One region of the Paenibacillus sp. sgz302148 genome, then DNA from elsewhere that is predicted to be linked to it. Evidence: riboswitches for the same ligand, from Rfam matches in the RefSeq annotation. Region 1 holds a riboswitch; the other holds the start of a gene.

Region 1 (3,409 bases):
ACTTTCCTAATTTCCCCATTTTATATTTTACCTTTTTCACACGCTACCTCCAAGGTTCCAGCGCAGCATACAAGTGCGCAGGGGGAACGTTCTAACATTCATCACATACATACGCTCCAGCCTCGGCCCCGGACTGTGCGGATACCTACACGGACTCAGCGCAACGCCGGAATGTGCTTCGATTCGGTCGGCTTGTCGTTTTTCATATGTAGGCACAGGCAATTTGCCCTTGCAAAATCCGCCTAACATACATATTTTATTGGGGGGTTCATCTTTGGAAAAAAAGGAGCGGGTTTATTTGGGGAAGATTCATTTCCACCGTATGTTTCAGAAAGTGCCGCAATTAAGAGCATATTTGCCAGATACTGTAATGTGTAACGAAACTCGGTTAGCAGTATATTTAGATCGTTTTCCTGCGATATTCATCAAACCAGATGAAGGTGGAGGTGGAGCAGGGGTAATTAAAGCCTGGAAGAGGGGGGCTTTGATTTATTACGTAAAGGAAAAAGGAAAGCAACAGAGTGTGAATTCGGTTCAAGCCCTGTTTCAAACGTTGGAATTAAAAAATCGTCCGCACATCCTTCAAAAGGGAATCGATCTTGCAAGAATAAATGGCCGTCCTTATGATATTCGGCTGATGATGATGAGAGATCGATCGAAACGGTGGACCTATATAGGAATGGTTGCCAAAGTTGCTGGAGCTCAGAGTATTATAACCAATGTTGCAAAAGGGAAAGGCTACGTTATGCCAATTGATAGGGCTTTGCGAAAGTCATTAGGACTTTCTCTATCAGGGGCTGCAGAGAAAAAAAACGAACTGATTCGTTTAGCAAAAATATGTACCCGTGTCTATAGTAAAAGCCGATACGACTGGCAAATCGGATATGATCTTGCTATTGACCGTAAAGGCAAGGTGTGGTTTATAGAATCGAACCCGACCGTCCCGGCCCACGGATTATTTCGTAAAGAACCGAAAGTTTTCCAAACGATAAAACAACTAGCCGCTTTTCATAAATTAAAGAGAAGGCTTAAATTAAAAAAGTAAAGCAAATCACCAAGCAGCGATATGTTCCGATCGCCGCTGTGTTGCCATTGATTTGATTCAATTTTCAGACTATAATAAATGCAATGATTTGGTATGTGTGACTGGCGTAAACGTGGATAACCACGAGGGAGCACATATTTCATATGCCGTACGCCTGGGCAAAGTATTTGGTCTATGACCGAATACTTTTATTTATTTTTATAAGAGTAACAGCACCAATTGAGGTGCATATTAGGAGGAAACAAAATGAATATTCGCTATTTTCAGGCGGATGATCAAGAAGAAGTTATAGAAATAATGGCAAGTCACCCGCTGCAATTTCCAGAGTTCATTATTGATAAATACCCAATACGATGGAATGACTTCTTGAATTCTTCAACTGAAAACAATAAAGGCCAGTTTTATGTGGCATCCAATGAAGATAATGAAATCGTTGGTCATGCGGGGTACCTATTTAATTCCGAGGTAGGTCTTTATGAGATCGTTGGTGTAGCGATTAAGAAAGCTGTTCAGCGTCAAGGTATAGGAAAAGCTCTTATCAGTGTGATATGCAATAGCGTTAAAGAGATGGACGAGAATAAAATTATTCTTTTTACACTGGGTCATGTAGGAAATGAAGATACGATAACATTTTACCGAAAGATAGGTTTTGATCTGATCAATTACGAAAAAGACTTCTTTCGTAGCGAATACCATAGAGTCACGTTTACTAAAAATTTGGCTATCTAAAACTTGCGGGAAAAGCCACTAGCCAATGGCAGTCCTTTATGCTAACAGGTACTTTAGCTCAATAAAACAACAAACAAAGGCTGCCGGCAGAGCGATCCGGCAGCCTTTGCTCTGATTATCAATATGAAAAAGGATACCCCTAAAAAAGTCATGGATACATAATAGTATATAAAAAAATTCAACATAAGTCTATTTATTTTTTGGTGAGAACTGTATGTTATTGATGCGACCTAACTTGGAAGTATCAAAAGAACAAAGGCGCTTCGTTGCGTCCCCGAAACGAAAGGAAGGATAACGATGATTATGACACAAAAAGAAATGCTGTTCATTGTGCAATCACAACTTGCTATTGACCTGAATTGCTCTATCGATGACCTGAACGGCGAAAAGGACAGCATTATTTTTGTTGAAGCTAAAGAAAATCCAGGATGCAGACCATTTCCAAGGAAGGCACGTTATTTCGAAATCTTGTCTATGGGAAAATCAATTGTAGTATCGGCTACACCCGAGCGGTTGTTAATTGCCAAAACACAGATGCAGGGCAAAAACAGGGATACCGTATTCTCCTTACCATTTATCAGAGGCCTTTACTTGCATTTTTTGCCTGATGTAAAAAGAATTAAGCCAATGTCACCGCCCAAATATTTTTCATTTGAACTGATAAAGCGGGAAGAAGTGTTCAGTTTATTTGATGTCACAAGATTCAATGAAGCTATTATATATGATACGAATCTTCCCTGGCAGACTGATCTAGCTGTGCTTGCAAAGCACGATGGAGAAATTGTCGGCGTGGCAGGAGCAAGCAAAACCTGTACAAAACTTTGGCAAATTGGCATAGAAGTATTACCCCAATATCGTAATTTGGGATTGGCTAGTTATCTTGTAAACAGGCTGACTTTTGAAATATTGGAACGTGGAGAAATACCGAGTTATGACGTAATCGCGAGTAACATTGCTTCACAGAGAGTAGCTCACCGGTTAGGGTATCTTCCCGCATGGGTGTCTGATTGGCGATGCAATTTTGAAGGACTTGAACAGTAATTATATCTAAAGAAGCTTAAACTATCGGTATACGTTAGTTGTACACCGCGGCAGCCGGTCAGCACGATCGGCCGCCTTTCTGTTTTACGGGCAGCTTTAATCAGGAAGGGAAGGGGTAAATCTGATTATAAATATTTTCTCGCTAAATGTACTGCTATATCTGTGATATTGTGAAATTGCCAAGCTGGAGCTGCAGTTGCAGAGTGTTCACGAGAGGAAAGGGGAAAGTAAATGAGAACCAGTAATGCTTCACGCACAGTAGCAAAATTAAACGATTACATGGACGCACTAGCGAACCGGGGGTATTTCAACGGGGCGGTCTTGGTAGCTGAAGGGAATAAGATATTGCTGCGAAAGGGATATGGTATGGCCAATTTTGAGCACGACGTACCCAACACCCCGCAAACCAAGTTTCGAATCGGCTCACTTACAAAAGGATTTACCTCTATGGCGGTATTGCAGTTGCAAGAGCAGGGAAAGCTTCGCATTGATGATCCGATCCGTTTTTACATACCAGATTATCCGAATGGCGACATCATTACGATCCGCCATTTATTGACGAACACTTCAGGAATACCGGATTACCCAAGCTTT
Region 2 (3,409 bases), on a different contig from region 1:
GATTGAGGAAAACCAGGATTATCGTCTGCAAGTACTTGAAGCCATGGAGATACTTATAAAATACCTTCCCTCGCGGCAAGTTGTTGTTATGTTGCTGATAGAAGTTTTTGATTTTTCCGGAAGCGAAGTCGCGGAAATGTTAATGACTACGGAAGGCGCCGTACATGCATTATTGGCGAGAGGCAGAGCCAAGCTCAGAGCATTGCGTTACGTTAATGAACCGAAAGAGGTCCCCCAAAATACAACTGCAATAAATATTGTATCACCAATTCTGACCCGCTATGTGGAAGCATTTCATCAGAGAGATACGAAGACATTGAAGAATCTATACGCGGAGCATGCCGAAATCCGCATTCTCAATACAGGAATGGGTCGGGGCTGGGATCACATTAAGCACTCGATGATTTGGTCGGAATATCCTGAATCTTTCCGCGCGCAATTATTTCTTTTATGGGAAAAACCCGCAGTCATCCTTATCGCTGAGCGAGACAACCAAGAAACACTGTGGAGCGCGCAAATCGTTGAGTTCGAAAATGACGAAGTGGTGCTGGATACAAGCTACTTTTTCTGCCGGGAAGTCATGACGGAGATTTCTAAACAACTGCGGATCCCTATTGATTCGGAAACTCGGGCATGCTTCGAACAACCGTGGCTCTATTAAGTATCGCGTGCGGACTTTTTTAACATCCTAAATTATTTATACTGTATAAGGCCCAAATACACGCTGCCGGAAGGTGTCTATATTGCCAACAAAAAACCGGCTCTTTTTCGAGCCGGCTTTTGTTCATTAACGTTATTGTTTCGTTCGACTGATGACCGATTTCTCCGCCGCGTCCACCGTATGCTTTAGCAGGGTGGCAATCGTCACCGGCCCTACGCCCGCAGGCACCGGAGTAATCGCACTCGCCCGCGCAAGGCATGCTTCGTAATCGACATCGCCGATGTTGCCCTCGTTGTAGCCCGCGTCCATGACGACGGCACCTTCACGGAGCCAGCTCCCTTGTATGAGCTTCGGCTTGCCGACAGCTGCCACGACAATATCGCCGGTGTCGACAACTTGATCCAGATTGGCCGTTCGGGAGTGGCAAATCGTGACGGTTGCATTGCGGTTCAGCAGCATCATCGATACGGGTTTGCCGAGAATCGGGCTCCGTCCGACGACGACGGCATGTTTGCCCGCAATCGGGATGTTGTAATAATCCAGAATCGCGATAATCGCGGCAGGTGTGCAGGAAGGATAAGCGGCGACACCAAAAGTATTTTGAGCAAAACCCAGCATCGTTACGCCGTCGACGTCTTTATCGATGGCTATCGCTTCGAATGCTGCCCGTTCATCGATATGCTCGGGAACCGGGTGTTGCAGCAGGATGCCGTGAACCTGCGGATCTTCATTCAGCTCGCGAATGACCGCGATAAGCTGCTCCGTCGTGGTGCCCTGCTCGAGGTGAATCCGCCTGGAGTCGATGCCGAGCCGCCTGCACGCATTTCCTTTCATCCGCACATAAGTTTCGGAAGCAGGATCTTCACCGACGAGAATCGTCGCCAGACACGGCGTTACCCCTTGCTCCGCCAGCTTCCCCACTCTCACCGCCAATTCATCCTTGATCTGCTGCGCTACCCGGGTGCCGTCCAAAATTAGCTGTTCTGTTTTCATGTCATCCATCTCCTTCTTCATCGAGAATCGGTCGTAAAAACATAAAGAGGCAGGGGTGATTTTCCCCCTACCTCTGCCCAGGCGTACGGCTCGATATTGGATGTGCTCCCTCATGGTTACCCCATGTTCCGCCAGTCACACACCGTCGTTATTTAGTTTAATTATACGGAATCGCGTGGAAATTCTCAATATGACGGGAGACGATGAAAGATCCAATATATTCAATATTTACTTTGAAATAAGCTTCGTTTATTGAAAAAATGTATATATTTACGACATCGCGCTCTTCGGCTAAGGAGGAACCCATGACAAATTTACGAGGCAAAATAGCAATCGTCACCGGCGCAAGCCGCCGGGGTGGAATCGGTACAGCGATTTGCCGCGCATTGGCTAGAAACGGGGCGGATATCTTTTTTACCCACTGGGGTATGTTTGATGAGCTTGAAGGCAACGGCGCAGACCCCGAATGGCCCGAACTGCTAGAAGAAGAACTGCGAGCCTACGGCGTTCGTGCGGATTGCATGGAAGCCGATTTGTCGGACCCGCATACGCCAGCCGCCATATTGAACCGGGTCGAACAAACGCTCGGACCCGCTTCAATTCTAATCAACAACGCGACCTATTGCGCACCGGGCGGTTTTCGTGAACTGGATAGCGCATTGCTTGACAAGCATTATGCCGTCAATGTGCGCGGAACGATTCTGTTGAGCACGGAGTTTGCCCGAAGATTCGAGGAAGAGCTTGCAGGTCGGGCAGTGGGAAGAATCATCAACTTGGTTTCGAAAGGTCCTGATTCTAACAATCTAGCCTATATTGCAACCAAAGGGGCCGTTATCGCCTGGACCGAGCCGATATCCGTCGGGCTGGCCCCGCTTGGCATTACGGTGAATTCCATCGATCCCGGACCAACAGATACGGGTTGGATGAATGAAGACATCAAGGCGTTTCTGCTTCCGCAGTTCCCGATGGGGCGAATCGGCTTGCCGGAAGACGCGGCCAAGCTGATCACTTTCCTGGCAAGCGACGAGTCCCAATGGATTACGGGGCAGGTCCTTCATTCGGAGGGCGGCTTCACCGGAAGGTAGTTCACTGCAGTCGCGGCCGCGAAGCCAAAAACTCGAGAATCGTATCGTTTACATAGACAGGGCTTTCGCGCTGCATATGCGGCCTGTGGCTGCCGTTCGGCACGACCACGTAACGAGAGCCCGGAACGAGCGAGCTTAAATACCGCAGCTTCCCCTCGCTTGCGAAGGGATCGTGCTGGCCCGCCATAAACAAAGCCGGACAGCGGATTTCGCTGATCTGCTCGGCCGTGAGCTGCGGATACAATCGCCAATCCAGCGCGCTTTGCCGCATAAATTCCTGCCAATCGCCGCGGTGCGCTTCCTCGTGCCGCTCCAGCATCGATTCGATCACGGCGTGCTTCTCATGGCGGATCAGCCATTCCGGCTCGAATTCCTCCACTCCCGTCGGGTCGGCAAAACCGCTATGCCCGATCGTGGTCAGCGACGCGACTTTGTCCGGATCGTTCACCGCCAAATACATCCCCACGCTCGCTCCAAGGCTGTACCCAATCACATGCGCTCTGGCGATGCCGAGCTCATCCATGAACAGCTTCATGTCCTTGGCCAACTGCGGCGTACTCCACTCCAAGCTCTCGCAGCGCGTTCGCCCATGTCCCCGGAAGTCAGGAAAGTAACAGGTATACTGGCGCTGAAAATCAAGCAGTTGCGATGCAAAAGCCAGTATCCCCCT

What was found. Region 1 has a riboswitch for ZMP and ZTP ahead of AC0LWM_RS20440 (GNAT family N-acetyltransferase). Riboswitches for the same ligand answer to the same signal wherever they lie in the genome.
Region 2: it holds a riboswitch for ZMP and ZTP, as region 1 does, so the genes downstream of both, AC0LWM_RS22620 (bifunctional 5,10-methylenetetrahydrofolate dehydrogenase/5,10-methenyltetrahydrofolate cyclohydrolase) here and AC0LWM_RS20440 (GNAT family N-acetyltransferase) in region 1, are expected to answer to the same signal.

Annotation. Positions count from the first base shown of each region.
Region 1 covers NZ_JBVYOJ010000014.1:3,992-7,400, reverse strand. Annotated here, with positions in the region: gene AC0LWM_RS20450 (YheC/YheD family protein) at 1-40, opposite strand, end outside; gene AC0LWM_RS20445 (YheC/YheD family protein) at 275-1,045, shown strand; ZMP/ZTP riboswitch at 1,133-1,212, shown strand; gene AC0LWM_RS20440 (GNAT family N-acetyltransferase) at 1,292-1,774, shown strand; gene AC0LWM_RS20435 (GNAT family N-acetyltransferase) at 2,072-2,815, shown strand; gene AC0LWM_RS20430 (serine hydrolase domain-containing protein) at 3,047-3,409, shown strand, end outside.
Region 2 covers NZ_JBVYOJ010000016.1:83,340-86,748, reverse strand. Annotated here, with positions in the region: gene AC0LWM_RS22625 (RNA polymerase sigma factor) at 1-661, shown strand, start outside; gene AC0LWM_RS22620 (bifunctional 5,10-methylenetetrahydrofolate dehydrogenase/5,10-methenyltetrahydrofolate cyclohydrolase) at 794-1,654, opposite strand; ZMP/ZTP riboswitch at 1,723-1,803, opposite strand; gene AC0LWM_RS22615 (SDR family oxidoreductase) at 1,960-2,739, shown strand; gene AC0LWM_RS22610 (alpha/beta fold hydrolase) at 2,741-3,409, opposite strand, start outside.